One region of the Nocardioides sp. GCM10023255 genome, then DNA from elsewhere that is predicted to be linked to it. Evidence: predicted binding sites of a transcription regulator. Region 1 holds the regulator's gene; each other region holds the start of a gene.

Region 1 (6,865 bases):
CCGGCCCGAACCCCGACAGCGACGCCGTGTTCACGATGTCCCCTCCGCGGGGACCGAAGGCATCGAGCGCGGCGCGCATCCCCCACAGCGTGCCGAGGACGTTCACCTCGACCAGCCGGCGCACCGCCTCCTCGGACAGCGAGGAGAGCGTGCCGTCGTCACCGACGCCGGCGTTGTTGAACCACGCGGTGAGCGCGCCGTGGCGCGTGGCCTCGGCGGCCGCCGCAGCATGGGCCGCCGGGTCGCGGACGTCGAGCGCGAGGCCGCGCACGGCACCGATCTCGGTGGCCGTCCGCTCGGCGGCCGGCCCGTCCACGTCGGTGACGACGACGGCGTGGCCGCGGGCCACCATCTGCTCGGCGATCCCCCGCCCGATCCCGCGGGCACCACCGGTGACGACACAGCTCGAGGCAAAGGACATGGCCGGAGTCAACCAGATGCGTCATGCGGCGACGGCCCGTCGCGTCGTACGTTCCGACGGTGACCACCGACCCGCGCGCCGACGCCGTCGAGAGGAACCTCGCGGAGTTCCACCGCGTCCTGGCGACCTCCCCCCTGGTCACGACCGGCACCCACCCCGACGTCACGAGCTTCCGCAGCGGACTGCCGCACCCGCTCTTCAACGACGTCGTCGGCGCCCGCTTCACGCCCGGGACCGAGCGGGCACGCGTCGAGGACACGGTGGCCCCGTTCGTCGAGGCCGGGCTCCCGTTCCTGTGGTGGTGCGGACCTTCGACCTGGTCCGAGGCGCTGGACCGCGCCCTCACCGGGATCGGCGCCCAGCGCGAGGACAGCCCGGGCATGCACGTCGCGATCACCGCGGACGAGCCCGCCGACCCCGATGACCCCGCCGACCTCGATGACCCCGAGGCGCGCGCGGTGCCCGGGCTCGAGATCGCGCTCGGCACCGAGGCATCAGACCGCGACGTCGCGCGACTCATGTGCGAGGTCTTCGAGATCCCCGGCTCCCTCGCTGCACCGCTGCGGGACTGGATGACCGTCTTCGACCCGGCCTGCCTGGTGCACGCCGTGGCGAGCCTCGACGGCGAGCCGGTCGGCTGCGGCTCGGTGTGGATCACCGGACGCACCGCGGGCATCTACAACGTCGCGACGCTCGCGCACGCCCGCAGGCGCGGCGTGGGGTACGCCGTCACGGCCGCTCTGCTGCGCGCGGGGCGGGCGCGCGGGTGCGACGAGTCGATCCTGGTCGCGAGCCGCATGGGTCGCCCGGTCTACGAGCGGCTCGGCTACGTCGAGGTGTGCACCATGCCGCAGTACGTGTGGATCCCCGCCGGATCGTGACCCGCCCGACCCGCGACACGCCTTCGAACAGATGTTTGAATCACCCAGCCGTTTTGGCTAGCGTGGTCCCCACTCGCCCGGGGCGCCCCGGAGCGTCCGCCGCAGAGCCTGGAGGCAGCCGCATGGCCACGAAGAAGTCCGACAAGGTCACCCAGCTTCCCGACGGCCCGCCGGACGCCACCGGCCTCACCCCGCGCCAGCAGCGCGTCCTGACCACGATCAGGAACTCCATCGAGAAGCGCGGCTACCCGCCGAGCATGCGCGAGATCGGTGACGCGGTCGGCCTGACCAGCTCCTCCAGCGTCGCCCACCAGCTCAAGGTGCTCGAGGAGAAGGGCTTCCTCAAGCGCGACCCCAACCGGCCCCGCGCGATCGAGGTGTTCCTGCCCGAGGTGATGGCCGCCCGCCGGTCCATCTCGGCGGCCGACGAGACGATGTACGACGAGACCGGCGTGGGCGACGCCGTGCCCGCGGCGCAGTACGTCCCCGTGCTCGGCCGGATCGCGGCCGGTGGCCCGATCCTCGCCGAGGAGCGGATCGAGGACGTCTTCCCGCTGCCCAAGCAGCTCGTCGGCGACGGCCAGCTGTTCCTGCTCGAGGTCTCTGGCGACTCGATGATCGATGCCGCCATCTGCAACGGCGACTACGTCGTCATCCGTCAGGAGCAGACCGCGCAGAACGGCGAGATCGTGGCGGCGATGATCGACGGCGAGGCGACGGTCAAGACGTTCCAGCGCAAGGACGGCCACGTCTGGCTGCTCCCCCACAACGACGCCTACGAGCCGATCGACGGCACCCACGCGACCATCCTCGGGAAGGTGACCGCGGTCCTGCGGCGGATGTGACCCCGAGGTAATAATGACGGGAATCAGGGGGCGGTCAGGGGCATACTTGATGGCAGTGTGCCCTGCCTGACCTGAAAGTGGACCCGTGAGCATCCCGAGCATTCCCGCGATCGTGGGTATCCGTAAGCGATACCCACGTCTCGTGCGCGGTGTCCTCGAGCTGGCGCTGGTCCTGACCCTGTGGGTCGCCTACAGCCTCTCGCGCCTCTTCGCGGACGCCGCCATGGGCCCCGCCCTGGCCCGCGCCCACGACCTGCTCCACATCGAGCGGCACCTCGGGATCCACTGGGAGGTGCCGCTCAACCACCTCTTCACCGACAACGACGTCATCGGGCTGATCGCCAGCTACTGGTACGCCACGCTCCACTACGTCGTCACCGCCGCCGTGCTGCTCTGGCTCTACCGGCTCGGCTCGCGCTGCTACATCCCGGCCCGTCGGGCGCTCGCGATCGGCACCATCATCGGCCTGGTTGCCTACCTGCTGATGCCGACCGCCCCGCCTCGGTTCATCCAGGGCTACGTCGACGTGCTCAGCCTGCACGCCGCCGACGGCTGGTGGAGCGCCGACGCGTCGGCCCCGCGCGGCCTCGGCGGGCTCACCAACGAGCTGGCCGCCTTCCCCTCGCTGCACGCCGGCTGGGCGCTGTGGGTCGCGATCGCGCTGCAGCGGCACGCCCGCTGGCACTGGCTGCGCGTGCTCGGGTGGCTGTACGCCGCCGGTACCGCCGTCGTCATCGTCGGCACCGGCAACCACTGGGTGATCGACGTGGTCGTCGGCTGGCTCGTCGTGGTCGCCGGGTGGCTGGCCGCCGAGGGCATGCCCGCCCCGGTCGACGACGACGAGCTCGACCGCGAGCTCGACAGCCTGACGACCGCCCAGGGCTCCGCCGCGGCCACAGCCGACTGACCCCCGGGCGACGCCCGGGTGAACTGACGGTGCTCACACCCCGCGCCCCGTCACCCCTGCCCGGTCCCGCCCGTTGAGGACGCGTGAGCACCCCACGCGCCGCCACCCCCCGGCCCCTGCGAGCCGAGCCCCTGCGAGCCCGGCCGTTGCCGCGACGTACCCTCCTCGCGACCGGCGCGGCCGGCGGCGTCCTCGCCGGCCTCGCACCGGGCGTGACGTCGACCCCGGCCGCGGCCGCGGCGGCCCGTGACGGCGGTGGCGCGTTCCGGCACGGCGTCGCGTCCGGCGACCCCCTGCCGACCGCGGTGGTCATCTGGACCCGGGTCACCCCCACCCCGGCCAGCACCCCCGGCTCCGGGAAGGGGCCGCGCGTGCGCGTGGAGTGGGAGGTGGCGACCGACGCGCAGTTCCGCCACGTGGTGCGCAGCGGCAGCTTCGGCACCGGCCCGGAGCGCGACCACACCGTCAAGGTGGACGTGAAGGGGCTCCAGCCCGCCCGGTGGTACCACTACCGCTTCCGCTGGGACGGACGCACCAGCCGTGTCGGGCGCACCCGCACCGCCCCCGCCCACGACGCCACCCCCGACCACCTCCGCTTCGGCGTCGTCTCCTGCGCGAACCTCCAGGCCGGTTGGTTCAGCGCCTACCGCGGCCTCGCCGCCCGCGACGACCTGCACGCGGTGGTGCACCTCGGCGACTACCTCTACGAGTACGGGCCGGGCGAGTACGGCTACGGCCCGGACGACCGGGACATCCGCAGCCACCAGCCCGCCCACGAGATGGTGTCGCTGGCCGACTACCGCCAGCGGCACGGGCAGTACAAGCGCGACCCCGACCTGCAGGACCTGCACGCGAAGTACCCGTGGGTCGTGACCTGGGACGACCACGAGACCGCCAACGACGCCTGGCGGGACGGCGCGGAGAACCACACCCCCGGCCGCGGCGCCGGTGGCGAGGGCAGCTACCGCGACCGCCGGGCACGCGCGCACCGGGCGTACGACGAGTGGATGCCGGCCCGGCTCGACGGCAGCGTCCGCGTGGGTGACGGCGACCGGCTCTTCCGCCGGCTGCGCTTCGGCACCCTCGCCGAGCTCAGCATGCTCGACCTGCGCACCCACCGCGACCGCCAGGTCCAGCCGGTCGCCCCCACGCCCGTGCCCGACCCCGACCCCGAGGTCAGCGACCCGGACCGCACCATCACCGGCCGCCGGCAGATGGACTGGCTCCAGGACTCGCTCTCCCACGACGCCGTGCAGTGGAAGGTCGTCGGCAACCCGGTGATGATCGCGCCGGTGAACTTCGGGGCGGTCCCCGACGACCTCGTCGACCCGGTCAACGACGCCACCGGCCTGCTGCCGGCCGACGGGGCGCCGTACAACGTCGACCAGTGGGACGGCTACACCGACGACCGGCGCGAGGTCTTCGCGCACATCCGCCGGCACCGGGTCAGCGACGCGCTCTTCATCACCGGCGACATCCACTCCGGCTGGGCGGCCGAGCTGCCGTACGACGCCTCGACCTACCCGCTCGGGGAGTCGGCGGGGGTGGAGTTCGTGTGCACCTCGGTGACATCGAACAACCTCAAGGACATCACCGGCTCCCCCGCCCGCACCACCAGCGTGCCGGTCGAGGAGGCGATCAAGGCCAACAACCGGCACGTGAAGTACCTCGACTTCGACAGCCACGGCTTCTCGGTGCTCGACCTGACCGCCGAGCGCGCCCAGATGGACTGGTTCGTCATCGGCGACCGGGCCGACCGGGACACCCCGATCACCTGGTCGACGTCGTGGGCGACCCGGACCGGCACCGGACGCGTCGAGTCCGTCGACGGCCCGGTGGGCTCCTGATGTGCGGACCCGACCGCGCTGCCGGCACCTTCGCCGCCGGCCTCGAGCAGGCACGGACCGGCCGCCGCGCCCTGCTCTCCGCCGGCGCCGGCGGGCTGCTGCTCTCGAGCCTGCCCGGCGCCGCGAGCGCGTCTGCCCGCCGCCGCCCGAGGCACCGCAAGCGGGCCTACGTGCTGGTCGTCGACGGCTGCCGCCCCGACGAGATCGACGCCCTGCTGACCCCGAACCTCCACGCCCTGCGAGAGCGCGGGTTGCACCTCCCCCGGGCCGCCTCGCTGCCGGTGATGGAGACCATCCCCAACCACGTGATGATGATGACGGGGGTCCGGCCAGACCGGTCGGGCGTGCCCGCGAACGCGATCCACGACCGCGAGCTCGGCAAGGTCCGGACCATGGACCGGCCCACCGACATCGCGGCCCCCACGGTGATCGGCCGGCTCAACCGGCACGGGCTGACCACCGGCACCGTGCTGAGCAAGGAGTACCTCTACGGAGTCTTCGGCACCCGCGCCACGCACCGCTGGGAGCCGGCGCCGGTCGTCCCCGTCTCCGGGCACGCACCCGACCGGTTCACGATGGACGCCGCGCTCGCCATGGTCGACGAGCTCGACCCCGACTTCATGTTCGTCATCCTCGGCGACGTCGACCGCTTCGGCCACGCCGACCTGACCGGGACGACACTGCGGCTGCAGCGGCGGGTCGCCCTCGCCGACACCGACCGCCAGGTCGGGCGCTTCGTCGACATGCTGCGCGCCACCGGCCGGTGGCGGCACTCGATGCTGCTGGTGCTGGCCGACCACTCGATGGACTGGTCGACCCCCGAGAAGGTGGTCAGCCTCCAGGCGCCGATGGACGCGGACCCGCTGCTCGCCGGCCGGGTGCGGATCGCCGACAACGGCGGCGCCGACCTCCTCTACTGGACCGGCCCCGCCCGCGACCGGGACCGGGCGGTGGACCGGATGCGGGCGATCGCCCACGACCACGAGGGCGTGCTGGCCGCGCACGACCGCCGGGAGCCGAGCCTGCGGCTTGGCCCGGAGGCCGGTGACGTGGTGGCCTACTGCCACGCCGGCTGGCGCTTCAGCGACCCCGACCCGGTGACCGACAACCCGATCCCGGGCAACCACGGCCATCCCGCCACCCGGCCGATCCCCTTCTTCGTCACCGGCGGCCACCCGCGGGTGCCGCGCGGGGTCACCGACCGTGCCCGGGCGCACACGATCGACGTCGCCCCCACGGTCGCGTCGTTCCTCGGCGTGGGCGCCCCGCGCGGCGGCTGGGACGGGCACACGCGGCTCTGAGGAGCGCGGACGCCATACGAACTGTGGCCTCTGACCCCCAGATCGCATGACGTTGCGGTGCGCGGAGGCTGCCCGTCAGCCGCCGGCGAGCCGGGCCAGCGCCTTGCGGACGACCGCGGGGTCGGTGGTGGTCCACATCGGCGGCAGGCTGGCCTTGAGGAAGCCGCCGTACCGTGCCGTCGCGAGCCGCGGGTCGAGCACCGCCACCACGCCCCGGTCGGTGGTGGTGCGGATCAGACGGCCGGCGCCCTGCGCCATCAGCAGCGCGGCATGGGTGGCGGCGACCTGCATGAAGCCGTTGCCGCCGGCCTTGTCGGCGGCCTTCTGGCGGGCGCTCATCAGCGGGTCGTCGGGCCGCGGGAACGGGATCCGGTCGATGATCACGAGCTGGCAGGTGTCGCCCGGGACGTCGAGCCCCTGCCACAGGCTGAGCGTGCCGAACAGGCAGGTGTGGGGGTCGTCGACGAACTGCTTGGCCAGCTCGGGGAGCTGCGCGTCGCCCTGCGCCAAGGTGGTGAGGTGCGGGAGCCGCTCGCGCACCGCCTCCGCGGCCGCCTCGGCGGCACGCCGGCTCGAGAACAACCCGAGGGTGCGCCCGTCGGCGGCGTCGACCAGCTCGCAGATCTCGTCGAGCTGGGCCTTGCCGAGGCCGTCGCGACCCGG
Region 2 (6,865 bases), on a different contig from region 1:
GACGCGCGCGAGGCTCTGGTCGACGTGCTGGTGCTGAGCCCACTCTCGGTCGACCCGGCGCACCAGCGCAACGGAATCGGCACCGTCCTCGTCGAGGCGGCGGTCTCGGCTGCTGAGGACCTCGGTTGCCCGGCGCTGTTCCTGGAGGGCTCGCCCTCCTACTACGGCGCTCGCGGCTTCGTGCGAGGCAGCGCGCACGGCTTCACCCGCCCGTCGCCGCGCATTCCGGATCCGGCGTTCCAGGTCGTGGTGCTGCCCCTGCACGAGCCGTGGATGACGGGGCCGCTCGTGTACTGCGAGCCGTTCTGGGCGTACGACTGCGTGGGGCTTCGGGATCCGGAGCTGGGTGAGGTCGAAGCACTTCTCGGGTGACTGGTCGGTTTCTCGGCTGTTGCCTCGCGCCGGCGGTGGCCCTTCCGGCGGTGGCCGGGCTTCTCATCCGGCTGTGGCTCGGTGCTGGCTGGTGCGTGCCCTCCGCCGCGGACCGTGCGCCGTCGCTTGCTTCGCTACGGCGCCGCACGCCCCTGCTTCGGTTCGGGGTCCGCTGGCGGCGCCTTCGCTCGCCTTTACGCTCCTCGCGCGCGGCCCGCCGCTGCGGGCCCGCTCGGCCCGCCTTCCTCGTCCTTCGCCCTGCTCTGCTGATGGGTGTTGTCGATTCCTGGCCGTGCCCGGCTCTCGAGGCGTCTCCCTCACTCGCGTCTGGGCCTGCTTCGGATCCACTGATCGGGCGGGTGGTCCGGTCTGGGCGGTGGCAGGAACTCGGGTCGGCCGTCGCTCCTGCGGATCCGGACCTGCCAGGGGGTGTGGTGGAGGACGCGGTGGTGGTGGCCGCACAGCAGGACCAGGTTGGTCAGGCTGGTGTGGCCGCCGTCGGCCCAGGGGGTGATGTGGTGGGCGTGGCCCATGACCGGGGGTCGGGTGCAGCCGGGAAAGGCGCAGTGCCGGTCTCGGCAGACCAGGGCCCGCCAGAGGGCGGGGGTGACGAGGCGGTGCGCTCTGCCGACGTCGAGGACCTCGCCCTTGGTGCCGAGGGCGATGGGGATGAGGTCGGCGTCGCAGGCCAGGCGTCGGACCACGGCGGGGGTGAGCTGAAGTCCCTCGTCGGTCACCCCGCCGACGGTCGTCGATCCCGGGTGTGATCCATCGGCGCCGAGGGTGGCCCAGTCGATCTGACCCCGGAGGGTGTCGAGGCTGACCGTGACCGTGATCTGGGGGGTGGCGCCGTGGCAGTCGGGTGGCAGGTCGGTGGTCAGGGCGTGCCGGCAGGTGTCGACCAGCGCGTCCCACAGCCGGGCGCCGTGATCCCTGGGGTCCTTGGCCTCCAAACAGCCCGAGTCCTCATCCCCGTCGGCACCAAGGGCGGCGCGTGCGGGCTCGGGTTTGGTGAGGGGGAGGAGGGCGGCCTTGATGACGGCGGCGTCCTCGACGGTGCCCCGGCCGCGGAGCCGGATGCCGCCGGCGCCGTCCTCGGTGATCGCGAGGTAGCGGTGGTGGTGCGCGGCGCGGTCCTCCCGGTCGAGGGCCTGCTCGAGCTTGCGTTCGGCCCGTTCGGGGTCGACCACGGCGGCGAGGTGCTGTCCGGCGCGGGTGAGGTCGGTGGCGTTCAGCCGGCCTGCCTCGGTCAGCAGGGCGGCCTCGCCCTCCGCGCGGACCGCCGGGTCGAGCGGCAGCCTGTCGACGGCGGTCACGATCACCGCCGCCTGCTCCGGCGAGATCGCGCCACGCGACAGGGCAGCGTGGGTGGTCGCGTAGTCGGTCAGCAGGGCGGCGGCCTGGCGGACGGTGCGGTGCCCCTCGGCGCGGTGCAGGCCGGCGAGGTGGGTGAACCACTCCGCGGTCGAGCCCCACGCCAGCTCGGTCCTGGCGGCCCCGCGGGCGTCGATCTCGGCCAGCGCGGGCGCCTGGAGGGCGGCGACCTGGCAGCGGACCTGCTCCAGCGCGACGACCACGTCGACCAGTTCGTCGCTGGTCTTGGCCGCCCAGAGCACCTCGCCCAGCCGGGCCAGCAGCGCACCCGCGGCGACGGCCACCCCGGCGGGGGTGGTCGTGGGGTCGGTGGGCTGCTGCTCCATGTCCCGACCCAACCAGAGGGCACCGACAGTCCCGGGCTCCTGAGCTGTGGATATCTCGTCTGGCGAGATGATTTTCGAAGAAAATTTCGAGACTCTCGATGGCTCCGACGGCGGTCGGCGGCGGGGTCTGCGCGAGTTGGCGTCGATTGGTCAGAGACCGCATCGAAATCGCCGAAAGTGATGCGGTTGGGGACCAAACCGCAACCGAAAGCCGGGAGCCGGCGCCGACCCCAGCGGACGCCGCCCGTAGCCAGCCATCACCGCAACCGGAAGCAGCCGGAGAGCCGGGAGCGAGCCGGAGCCCGAACCCGACGCCAGCCGTCAATCGTCCCGGGTCGAAGCCGACCGCCGGCCGAGAACCGAAGCCGAAACCACCCCACAGGCACGAGACGCCGCAGCCCAGCCTCCCCTAGCCTGCGGGAATGGCCACCTTCATCCTCACGGTCATCGGCGATGACCGCCCGGGTCTCGTGTCGGAGCTCTCGGCGCCGATCAGCGCGCACGGCGGCAGCTGGGAGCGCAGCGAGATGGCGCGCCTGGCGGGCAAGTTCGCGGGCATCGTGGTGGTGTCGGTCGCCGACGAGCGCGGCGAGGACCTGGTCGCCGACCTCACGGCCCTCGGGGAGCAGGGCCTGCAGGTCACCGTTCGGCGCACCGACGAGCCGCTCGAGCGGGACTCGGTGCGGCTGCAGCTCGAGCTGCTCGGGGCCGACCGTCCCGGCATCGTCGCGGAGATCTCGGCCTCGCTGGCCGCCCAGCACGTCAGCATCGAAGAGCTCAGCACCGACGTACGTGACGCGCCGATGGCCGGGGGCAGGCTGTTCGAGGCCACCGCCGTCCTCGCGGCGCCGTCGACGGCCAGCACGGATGTGCTGCGCTCGATGCTCGAAAGCCTCGCCGACGAGCTCATGGTGGAGATCAACCTCTCCGACGACTGACCGGCGGACGCCGTGCGACCAGGCAGGGCCGGGTGACCCTTGTCGGCCACCGGGCGCGGGCGCACGCTGACGGGTAGTCCGCCTCTCGGGACCCGACAGCACGCGGGGGAGAGATGGAGAAAGCGATGTCCAGGGCATCGAAGGCAACGGCCGCCGAGAGCATCGAGGTCGAGGGCTACGAAGGTCACTTCCAGAACATGGACGACGGTTTCACGGTCGCCTTCGAGAAGTACACCGCCGACGTCGACCTGTCGCCGTTCTTCAAGGGACTGCCGGACGACCGGTGCCAGTGTGCGCACTGGGGCTACGTCGTCACGGGACGGTTGACGTTCCACACCAGCCGAGGTGACGAGTCGTTCGAGGCCGGCGACGCCTACTACGTGGGCCCGGGACACACCCCGGTGCTCTTCGCGGGCACCGAGGTGGTCGAGTTCAGCCCCACCGACGAGCTCGCACGCACGATGGGGGTGGTCAGCCAGAACATGGCGTCGACCGTGTGACGGGGCTCAGCCCAGCACCCGCCGCGCCAGGTCCACGTGGAAGCCGACCGCCAGCAGCAGGTCGTCGATGTGCACCCGCTCGTCGGCATTGTGGAAGCCGGCCGCCAGGACCTCGGCCGAGGTGGCACGGAACGGGCTGAAGCCGTACGCCGTGGTGGTGCCGGCCGCGCGCAGGTAGACCGAGTCGGTGAAGCCGGTGCTCAGCATCGGCACCGGCTCGGCGTCGTCGCCGCTCGCGGCCAGCACCGAGGCGATCGCCGCCCACAGGTCGGAGTCCGGGGGAGAGGCGCTGCCGGCGATGAGCTCCTCGGGCCACTCCAGCTCGTAGCGCAGGTCGGACCCGAGCCGGGCGCGGACGGCGGCCTCGACGTCCGCTTCGGTGGTGCCGGGCAGGATCCGGCAGTCCAGCTCCACCGCCGCCCGGGCCGGCATCACGTTGCGCTTGCTCGACCCCACCAGCAGCGTGGGCGCCATGGTGGTGCCCGCCAGTGCGGGCAGCGCGTGCGCCAGCACGGGGTGCAGCGCGGCCGCCCGGGCGATCGCGTCGTCGAGGTCGGTGACCGGCTCGCCGAGCAGTTGCTCCAGCGTGCGCTCGACGAGGTCCGACCGAACCCGCACGGGCATGCCGCGGCCGACCCGCCGCAGCAGCTCGCCGAGGAGGGGGACGGCGTTGTCGCCGACGTCGGGTGTGGACGCGTGGCCGGCCTCGCCGACCGCGACGACCCGCACCGGGTAGGTGCCCTTCTCGCCGATGCCGATCGTCTGCACGGTGCGCCGGTCGGGCAGCGGGAGCCGCTCGCCGCCGCCCTCGTTGATCGCGAGGTCGGGACGGATGTCCGGGCGGGACTCGAGCAGCCACCGCATCCCGACGTCGGCGGTGCCGTCCTCCTCGTCGGCCACGGCCAGCAGCCACAGGTCGCCGCGCGGCCGGAAGCCCGAGCGCGCCAGCTCGGCCATCGCCACCGCGCGTGCCGCGACCTCGTTCTTCATGTCGATCGCCCCGCGCCCCCACAGCCAGCCGCCCTCGTCGACGACGGCGGCGAACGGCGGGTGGGTCCAGTCGCGCGGGTCGGCCGGCACCACGTCGGTGTGGCCGACGAACGCCAGCGACGGGGCCTCGCCGGTGCCCGGGATCCGCGCGACCAGGTTGGCCCGGTCGGGCTCGCGCGCGACCAGCTCGCAGTCCACACCGGCCCCCGCCAGGTAGTCGCGCAGGTACGCCGCGGCCGCGGTCTCGTTGCCCGGCTTGCGGCCGAGCGCGGCCTCCGGCGCGTTGCTGGTGTCGAGCCTGATCAGCTGTCGGGCGACCTCGACGACCTCCTCGTGCAGCGGGTTCACGACGCCACCCCCAGACGGTCGAGCACCCAGGCCAGCACCTCGGCCTCGTAGGCCAGGTGGCCGAACCGCCCCGACGGCCCGGCGTGGGACCCGGCGCCGAGCTCGCAGCGGAACACGCAGCGCGGCGACCAGTCGGGGTCGGAGGCCCGGAGCGCGGCGACCCACTTGGCCGGCTCGTGGACCATCACCCGGGGGTCGTGGACGGCGCCGGTGACCAGCAGGTCGGGCCGTCCACCCGCCGCGGGGATGTTGTCGTACGGCGAGTAGGCGAGCATCCAGTCGAAGTCCGCGCGCCGGCGCGGGTCGCCCCATTCGTCCCACTCGTTGACGGTCAGCGGGATCGAGGCGTCGAGCATGGAGCTGAGGAGGTCGACGGCGGGCACCTCGGCCACCACGGCTCGCCACCGTCCGGGACGCTGGCTCAGCACGGCCCCCTGGAGCAGCCCGCCGGCGCTGAGGCCGCGGGTCGCCAGGCGGGTCCCGTCGACGATGCCGGCGGCCAGCCCGTCCGCCACGGCGAGGTGGTCGGTGAAGGTGTTCTGCTTGTGCTCGAGGCGCCCGTCGAGCCACCAGCGCCGACCGCCCTCACCACCACCCCGCACGTGGGCATGGGCGTAGACGACGCCCCGGTCCAGCAGGCTCGGGAGAGCCGGGTCCCACTCGGGCTCGAAGGTGGACTCGTAGGCCCCGTAGCCGTACAGCAGCGCGGGTGCCGTGCCGTCGAGCGGGGTGTCCCGGCGGCGGACCACCGTCGCGGGCACCGAGACGCCGTCCGGCGCGGGGAACCACAGCCGCTCCGTCACGTAGGCCGACGGGTCGTGGCCCGGTGCGTCCTGCCGGTGGACGTCGCGCTGGGCGCCGGTGACCAGGTCGACCGTCGACCACACCGGCGGCTCGACGTGCGCCTCGTCGACCACCGTGACCGACGAGACGGCGTACGCCGTGTTGCGCGCCAGGCGCAGCGAACCGCCGGCGAAGCGGCTGCGCAGCACCGTCCCCGGGCCGGCCGGGTCCCGAAGCGGGACGATGCGGAGCCGGTGCTCGAACCCGGCCCGGTGGCTCATCACCAGGTGACCGTCGAAGGCGTCCACCCGCTCGAGGCGCTCGGCGGGGTCCTCGGGCCGGACCGCCTCCCAGGAGTCGTGGTCCTGGTCCTGCGCGCGCGGCACCGGGCAGGCCACCAGCCGGAACTCGACCGCGTCGTCGTTGGTCACCAGCAGCAGCCGGTCCGTCGCGGCGACGTGCTCGGCGCGGTAGACGACGCCCGCGCGCCGGCCGCCGACGGAGCGGGCTGGGGAATCGGGCTCCCGCGCGTCGATCGCCCACGTCTCCCCGGTGTCGCGGCTCTCGGCGAGCACCAGGATCACCTCGCCGCTGCGGCTGGCCCGCAGGGTCAGCTCGAACCGCTCGTCGGGCTCGGAGAGGACCAGCACGTCGTCGGCGACGGGCGTCCCGATCCGGTGCCGCCATACCTGGTGGGGCCGGTAGGCCCGATCGTGGACGGTGTAGAAGAACCACGTGGAGTCGGCGCTCCAGGCGCCCCCGTAGTAGGTGCGCGGGACCACCTCGGCCAGGTCCTCGCCGGTGCGCAGGTCCCGGAAGCGCAGTCCGAACACCTCCTCGCCGGTGGTGTCGACGGAGTAGGCGAGGAGGTCCTCGTCGGGACTGACGAGAGTCACCCCGAGGTCGAGGTAGCCGCTGCCCTCGGCGAGCGACTCGACGTCGAGCACAACCTCCGTGCCTACCGCAGATGTGCGATATCCGTAGCCAGACGCGCCCACGAGAGACGAAATCTGTTTCAAATCGGTTTCATTACCGTGGATTTCCCTGACCAACTGACTGTAGTCACTTCCCGCGACGTGCCGGGTGTAGTAGGAAAACCTCGAACGCCGCCACCTCGGGGAGACGTCGGCGTCAGGAACTCGGGACACCATCTCGGCCCGCAGGGTGGAGACCAGGGAGTGCAGATGCGCACACGCAGAGTCGTAGAAGGTCCGTTCGGCAGCAAGGTGCGCCA
Region 3 (6,865 bases), on a different contig from region 1:
ATCGCGCTGGTCTACAACGGGTCGGGCACCTTCCTGGAGAAGGACGAGGCGGCGCACCGGTTCGTGGTCGAGGCCAAGGGCAAGGACAAGCGGGGCAACGGCACGGCCGGGGCGACCGTCACCCTGACCATGGCCGAGGCCGACGGCGGTGCCGCCACCGACGTCGACGTGCTCACCGACCTGTCGATCACCGGCAAGCCGGCGCAGTTCGGCCGCGGGGTCATGCAGGACGTCTCGGACAAGCTGCTCGGCCAGTTCGTCGCCTGCCTGGAGTCCAGGCTGGGCGGCGGGCCGGTGGGTGGCGAGGCGCCCGCCGCGGCGACTGCGCCCGAGGCAGCTCCCGAGGCAGCTCCCGAGGCAACGCAGCCGCCCGCACCGGCCGAGGCCGGGGCGCCGGCTCCCGAGGGCGCGGCCGCGCCGGCGGCACCCGCGGCCGCCGTACCACCCCGTCCCGCGCCGGCCGCCCAGCCGGCCCGGCACATGGCCCAGGACGACGCCCTCGACCTCGGGGCGGCCGTGCTCCCGGTACTGGTGAAGTCCTACTGGAAGCAGGGCGTGGCCGCGCTCGCGGTGCTGACGCTCCTGTGGTGGGTGCTGCGGCGGCGCGGCTGACGCAGCCGTGCGGCTGAGGGTGCGCCCAGGCGCACTCCCAGCCGCACGACCCGTCGGGTCAGGCCGGCACGGTCTCCTCGACGGGTGTCGCCGGCCGGACGCCGTTGACCTCGGGCGGGAGCTGCGGCTCGAGCCGGACGATGGCGAGCGCACCCACGGCGAGCGAGCCCACCACCAGGATGCCGACGTAGACCGAACCGAGGTGGTGGCCGACCAGCACCCCCGAGATCGGCGGCGCGATGATCGCCGCCAGCTGGAAGGCCGCGGAGCTGAGCGCGTTGTAGCGGCCGCGCAGGTGGTCGGGCGCGAGGTCGTTGACCAGCGCCGGGATGGTGGGCTGGAGCAGCGTCTCGCCGAGCGCGAACACCGACGCGCAGCCGGCGACCAGCATGGTCGCGCCCAGGGTGCCCGGGACCAGGCCCGAGGCGCCGAGCAGCACCCAGGACACCGCCCAGAGCACGCCCATCACCCCGATCACGCGGGTGCGGCGGTGGCCCTCGATCCGCTGGAGCACCACGAGCTGCAGCAGCACGATCACCACGGTGTTCGCGGCGAAGGCGATGCCGAGGCCCTGGGTCGAGACCTCGCCGACCGCGCGCGCGAACGCGGGCATGCCGGCGTTGAGCTGGGAGTAGCCCACGAACGACGACACGAAGCCGAGCAGCATCACCGAGGCCACCGCGGGCCGCTTCAGCAGTGCGAGGTAGCCGACGCCCGCGTCCTCGTGGGACTCGTCGTGGACCGGGCGCCCGGCGACGTGGCGCAGCGGCACCAGCAGCAGGAACAGGCCCGGCAGGTAGCTCACCGCGTCGGCGAGGTAGATCGTCTGGAACGTCTCCAGGCGGTCGACGTCGAGGAACGCGCCGCCGATGATGCCGCCGATCCCGATGCCGAGGTTGAGCAGCGTGAAGCTCACGCCGAAGTAGCGCTGCCGCAGCTCGGTGGGGACGGCCGCGGCGATGAAGCTCTGCGAGGCCGGCCAGGAGACGCCGAAGGCGACTCCCGACAGGGTCAGCGCGGCGCCCGCGGCCCACGGGGTGTCGGCGAAGGCGAGCAGCACGTCGCCGGCGATCAGCAGCAGCAGGGTCGAGGTGAGGATGCGGCGCGCCCCGAGCCGGTCGATGAGGGTGCCGCCGGGGCCGACCACGAGGAAGCCCACCAGCGGCGGGACCCCGAGCAGCAGCCCGACGTCGCTGAGCGGGAAGCCGCGCACCTCGTGCAGGTAGACGACGTGGAAGGGCAGCACCAGCCCGGTGCCGAGGAACTCGAACACCACCACGGAGAGCAGCAGCTTGCCCTCGCGGGGCAGGTCGTGCCAGAACGAGGCGAGGCTGGGGCGCGGGGCGGTCGACGTGCTCATCGCGGAGGAGTCTCGCAGTCGCCACCGACACCCGGCACGCGGTTTTCCGACGGCGGCGTCGCGGGACCTAGTTCCCTGTGCGGCGGCGCCGGCGGGGCCGAAGAGTGGGGCCATGACCGTCCTGATGACCGGCTTCCCGGGCTTTCTCGGCGGGGCGCTGCTGCCCCGGGTCCTGGAGACCACCGACGAGGACGCGGTCTGCGTCGTGCAGCCGAAGTACGCCGCCCTCGCCGAGCAGCGGGTCGCCCGGCTGGCCGACGAGCGGCCCACGCTGTCCGGGCGCATCGCGCTCGCCCCCGGCGACATCACCCGGCCGGGGATGGGGCTGGCCGATCTCGAGACGCTGACGGCCGGGGTGACCGGGCTCTGGCACCTGGCGGCGGCGTACGACCTGGCGGTGCCGCGCGACCTCGGGCTGCGGGTCAACGTCGACGGCACCCGGCACGCCCTCGACGTCGCGGCCCGCTGCCCGCGCCTGGAGCGCTTCCACCACGTCAGCACGTGCTACGTCAGCGGCCGTCATCCCGGGCCGTTCGCCGAGGACGACCTCGAGGTCGGCGCGCCGTTCAACAACGCCTACGAGGAGACCAAGCACCTCGCCGAGGCGCTGGTGCGGGAGCGGATGGCGGCCGGGCTGCCGGCCACGGTCTACCGTCCCTCGATCGTGCTCGGTGACAGTCGCACGGGGCAGACGCAGAAGCTCGACGGCCTGTACTTCGTCATCCAGCTGCTGCTGCGCCAGCCGCGGGTGGCCGTGCTGCCGGTCTTCGGCGACCCGACGGCGTTCCGCGCCAACGTGGTCCCCAGCGACTTCGTGGTCGAGGCGCTGGCCCACCTGTCCGGGCTGCCCCAGTCCCGGGGGCGCACCTACCAGCTGGCCGACCCGCACCCGCTCACCGTCGACGAGTGGTACGACGCGCTGGCGGCCGCCACCGACCGGCGGATCGTGCGGGTCCCGCTGCCCGAGCGGCTCACCCGGTCCGCGGTCGACCGGGTCCCCGGGCTGTCCCGGCTGCTCGGCCTGCCGGCCGAGCTGCTGGACTACTTCGTCCACCCGACCGACTACCTGTCCGCGCACACGCAGGCGGACCTGGCCGGGAGCGGCATCGCATGCCCGCCGTTCTCGTCGTACGCGTCCCGGATCGTCGACTTCGTGCGCCACCACCGCGACGTCCCGTCCCGCGCCATGGTCTGAGGCGGCACCGCGGGTGCCGACACGCGAGAGGATGGGGGCGTGATCGACCTGGACGCCACCGACGGTCCCGTCGTGCTCGACGGTGGGCTCTCGACCGCCCTGGAGGAGCAGGGCGCCGACCTCGGCGGGGCGCTGTGGACGGCGCGCCTCCTGGGCGAGGAGCCGGAGCGGATCGCGCAGGCCCACCGTGCCTACTACCTGGCCGGGGCGCGGGTCGTGACGACCGCGAGCTACCAGGCCAGCGTCGAGGGGATGGTCGCCGCCGGGCACGACCCCGAGGAGGCGCGGCGCCTGATCACCTCCAGCGTGACGATCGCGCGGGAGGTCCGCGACGAGCTGGCGGACTCGCACCCGGGGCTGCTGGTCGCCGCCTCGGTGGGACCGTACGGCGCGTTCCTGGCCGACGGGTCGGAGTACCGGGGGAGGTACGGCGTGACCGGGGCGCGGCTGCGCGAGTTCCACGCGCCCCGCCTCGAGCTGCTCGCCGCGGCCGGTCCGGACCTCCTGGCCGTCGAGACCGTCCCCGACTCCGCGGAGGCCGAGGTCCTGGTGCCGCTGCTGGAGGACCTGGGCGTCCCCGCCTGGTTCAGCTACTCCGTGCGGGGCGACACCACGAACGCCGGCCAGCCGCTGGCCGACGCGTACGCCGTCCTCGCCGGCAGCCGCTCGGTCGTCGCCGCCGGGGTCAACTGCTCCGAGCAGGCCGACGTGCTGGGCGCCGTGCGCGCGGCGGTGGCCGCCACCGGTCTCCCGGCGGTGGCCTACCCCAACCGCGGCGGCAGCTGGGACCCCCTCAGCAAGCAGTGGGCCTACGGCGACGCGCTGGACCTCGGTCTCGTCGACACCTGGGTGGCGGCGGGCGCCCGGTTCGTGGGTGGCTGCTGCGGCACCGGCCCGGGGGACATCGCCGACCTCGCCGCCCGCGTGGGCCGCTCACCCGGCAGCTGAGCAGTCAGAACACGTTCAGCGGGCGGAACTGCACCGAGATCCGCGGCCCGGAGTGGGCGACCTTGGGGACCGCGTGCTCCCAGGTGCGCTGGCAGGAGCCGCCCATCACGACCAGGTCGCCGTGGCCCATCTCGACCGAGATCGACTCGCCGCCGCCCCGGGGTCGCAGCGCCAGCCGGCGCGGGTCGCCGACCGAGACGATCGCGACCATGGTGTCCTGGGTCCGGCCCCGGCCGATGGTGTCGCCGTGCCAGGCGACGCTGTCGCGGCCGTCGCGGTAGTAGCAGCACCCGGCGGTCACGAACGGCTCCCCGAGCTCGGGCAGGTAGTGCTCGGACAGGGCGTCGCGGGCCTCGGTGAGCACCGGGTGCGGCAGGTCCTCGCCCACGGCGTACGTGTGCAGGAGGCGGGGCACGTCGACCACCCGTTCGTACATCTCGCGCTTCTCGGCACGCCACGGCACGTCGGACACGAGGGTGGTGAACACGTCGTCGGCCCGGGGGAGCCAGGCCCGGTGCACGTCGATCCAGGCGCCCCGCGCCAGCCGCGTGCGCTCCAGCGCGTCGAAGGAGACCACCCCGGAGAGGGGTGCCTCGAAGAGGGTTCCCTGGAAGTCCATGCCCCCGATGCTAGCGCGGTCCGTCGAACAGGTGTTCGACGAACCGCCGGTGGTCTCGGGGTGTGGTCAGGGTCGGCTCCGGGACGCAAGGGTCGCAAACCCGTGGCCGGGACTTGCCCGACGCGGGATCGTGGACCCATGACGCAGACAGCTCCGGTCGACGCCGCCGGGACCGCACTGCCCGCGGCCCGGGTGAGCCACCTGACCAAGACGTACGGCGAGGGGGCGGCGCTCGTGACCGCGCTCGACGACGTCTCGCTCGACCTCGCGACGGGCGAGTTCACCGCGGTGATGGGGCCCAGCGGCTCGGGCAAGTCCACGTTGATGCACTGCTGCGCCGCCCTCGACCGGCCAGACTCGGGCCAGGTGCTGATCGGTGGCCAGGACATCACCGGGCTCAAGGACAAGGCGCTCACCCGGCTGCGCCGCGACGAGATCGGCTTCGTGTTCCAGTCCTTCAACCTGGTGCCGACCCTGACCGCGGAGGAGAACATCCGGCTGCCCCTGGCCATCGCCGGGCGACACGCCGACGCCGCGTGGTTCGACACGGTGATCGCGACCGTGCGGCTCGGTGACCGGCTCCGGCACAAGCCGAACGAGCTCTCCGGCGGCCAGCAGCAGCGGGTCGCGGTGGCCCGGGCGCTGGTGAGCCGGCCGCGCATCGTCTTCGCCGACGAGCCGACCGGCAACCTCGACTCCCGCTCGGGTGCCGAGGTGCTCGAGCTGCTGCGCCGCAGCGTCGACGAGTTCGGGCAGACCGTGGTGATGGTGACCCACGACCCGGTGGCCGCGGCCTACACCGACCGCGTCGTGTTCCTGGCCGACGGCCGGGTGGTCGACGAGCTGCGCGATCCGAGCCGCGACCAGGTGCTCGAGACCATGACCCGCATGTCGGCGTCGGGACCGGGCGCCTGACGTGGTCCGCGCTGCCCTCAAGAGCCTGCTCGGGCGCAAGCTGCGCCTGATCATGAGCACGTTCGCGATCGTCCTCGGCGTCGCGTTCGTGGTCGGCTCGCTGGTCTTCTCCGACACTCTCAACCGCAGCTTCACGGCCCTGTTCGCCTCGACCGTCGGTGACGTCGTGGTCCGGCCGGTCGGGGGCACCACCGTCAACGGGGAGCCGTCCACCCAGACCATCCCGGCGCCGGTCCTCGACGAGCTCCGGTCCGTGCCAGGCGCCGCGCGCGTGGACGGCAACGTGAGCTCGGTCGGCGCGTTCGTGGTCGGCACCGACAACAAGGTCGTCGGCGGCTTCGGGCCGCCGGCGCTGGGCGGCAACTGGACCGGCGCGCCCGCCGGGCACGGGCTGAAGGGCCTCGCGATCACCAGCGGCCACGAGCCGCACGGTCGCGACCAGGTGGTGCTCGACGAGAAGACCGCCGAGGCGGGCGGCTACCGGGTCGGCGACCGGGTCCGGATGATCACCGCCGACCAGCTCATGCTGGACCCCGAGCTGGTGGGCCTGACCGGCTTCCCCGACGGCGGGTCCCTGAACGGCGCGACCCTCGCGCTGTTCGACACCCCGACCGCGCAGCGGCTGTTCCTCGACGGCGAGGACGCCTTCAACGACGTGTGGGTCACCGCCGACGACGGGGTGTCGCAGGAGCAGCTGCGCGACCGGGTCGACGCCGCGCTGCCCGACCGCTACGAGGTCGTCACCGGCGACACCGCCGCCGACGAGAGCGCCTCCGACCTGCTCCAGGCGGTCTCGTTCATCACGACCTTCCTGCTCATCTTCGCCGGCATCGCCCTGGTGGTCGGCGCGTTCCTGATCGTCAACACCTTCTCGATCCTGGTGGCGCAGCGCAGCCGCGAGCTGGCCCTGCTGCGCGCGCTGGGCGCCTCCACGAGACAGGTCACCGGCTCGGTGCTGCTCGAGGCGTTCGTGCTCGGGCTGCTGGGCTCGACCGCGGGCCTCGGACTGGGCGTGGTGCTGGCGATGGGCATCCGCGCGCTGTTCGCGCGGTTCGGGCTGGACCTGTCCGGGCAGGCGCTGATCTTCGAGCCGAGGACGGTGCTGGCGGCGTACGTCGTGGGCGTGCTGGTCACCATGGCGGCCGCCTGGCTGCCCGCGCGGCGCACCAGCCGGATCGCGCCCGTGCAGGCGCTGCGCGACGACGTGGCGCTCCCG

The links. The regulator LexA, encoded in region 1, represses DNA repair genes until DNA is damaged. The targets are predictions, from matches to a motif close to TCGAACANNTGTTCGA.
Region 2: a site for LexA is predicted at 2,147-2,162, ahead of ACFO9I_RS09900 (HNH endonuclease signature motif containing protein). Genes of this name have one in related genera too.
Region 3: a site for LexA is predicted at 4,758-4,773, ahead of ACFO9I_RS21630 (alpha-ketoglutarate-dependent dioxygenase AlkB). Genes of this name have one in related genera too.

What each region holds. Positions count from the first base shown of each region.
Region 1 is NZ_JBHSHU010000001.1:73,615-80,479, forward strand. Features, by position in the region: gene ACFO9I_RS00360 (SDR family NAD(P)-dependent oxidoreductase) at 1-421, opposite strand, end outside; gene ACFO9I_RS00365 (GNAT family N-acetyltransferase) at 481-1,302, shown strand; gene lexA (transcriptional repressor LexA) at 1,425-2,147, shown strand; gene ACFO9I_RS00375 (phosphatase PAP2 family protein) at 2,290-3,054, shown strand; gene ACFO9I_RS00380 (alkaline phosphatase D family protein) at 3,138-4,901, shown strand; gene ACFO9I_RS00385 (alkaline phosphatase family protein) at 4,901-6,202, shown strand; gene ACFO9I_RS00390 (ATP-dependent DNA helicase) at 6,278-6,865, opposite strand, start outside.
Region 2 is NZ_JBHSHU010000005.1:170,104-176,968, forward strand. Features, by position in the region: gene ACFO9I_RS09895 (GNAT family N-acetyltransferase) at 1-372, shown strand, start outside; gene ACFO9I_RS09900 (HNH endonuclease signature motif containing protein) at 690-2,072, opposite strand; gene ACFO9I_RS09905 (glycine cleavage system protein R) at 2,495-3,010, shown strand; gene ACFO9I_RS09910 (cupin domain-containing protein) at 3,136-3,510, shown strand; gene ACFO9I_RS09915 (M20/M25/M40 family metallo-hydrolase) at 3,517-4,848, opposite strand; gene ACFO9I_RS09920 (prolyl oligopeptidase family serine peptidase) at 4,845-6,865, opposite strand, start outside.
Region 3 is NZ_JBHSHU010000013.1:139,934-146,798, reverse strand. Features, by position in the region: gene ACFO9I_RS21650 (SRPBCC family protein) at 1-612, shown strand, start outside; gene ACFO9I_RS21645 (MFS transporter) at 671-1,972, opposite strand; gene ACFO9I_RS21640 (SDR family oxidoreductase) at 2,085-3,167, shown strand; gene mmuM (homocysteine S-methyltransferase) at 3,207-4,115, shown strand; gene ACFO9I_RS21630 (alpha-ketoglutarate-dependent dioxygenase AlkB) at 4,120-4,734, opposite strand; gene ACFO9I_RS21625 (ABC transporter ATP-binding protein) at 4,873-5,649, shown strand; gene ACFO9I_RS21620 (ABC transporter permease) at 5,651-6,865, shown strand, end outside.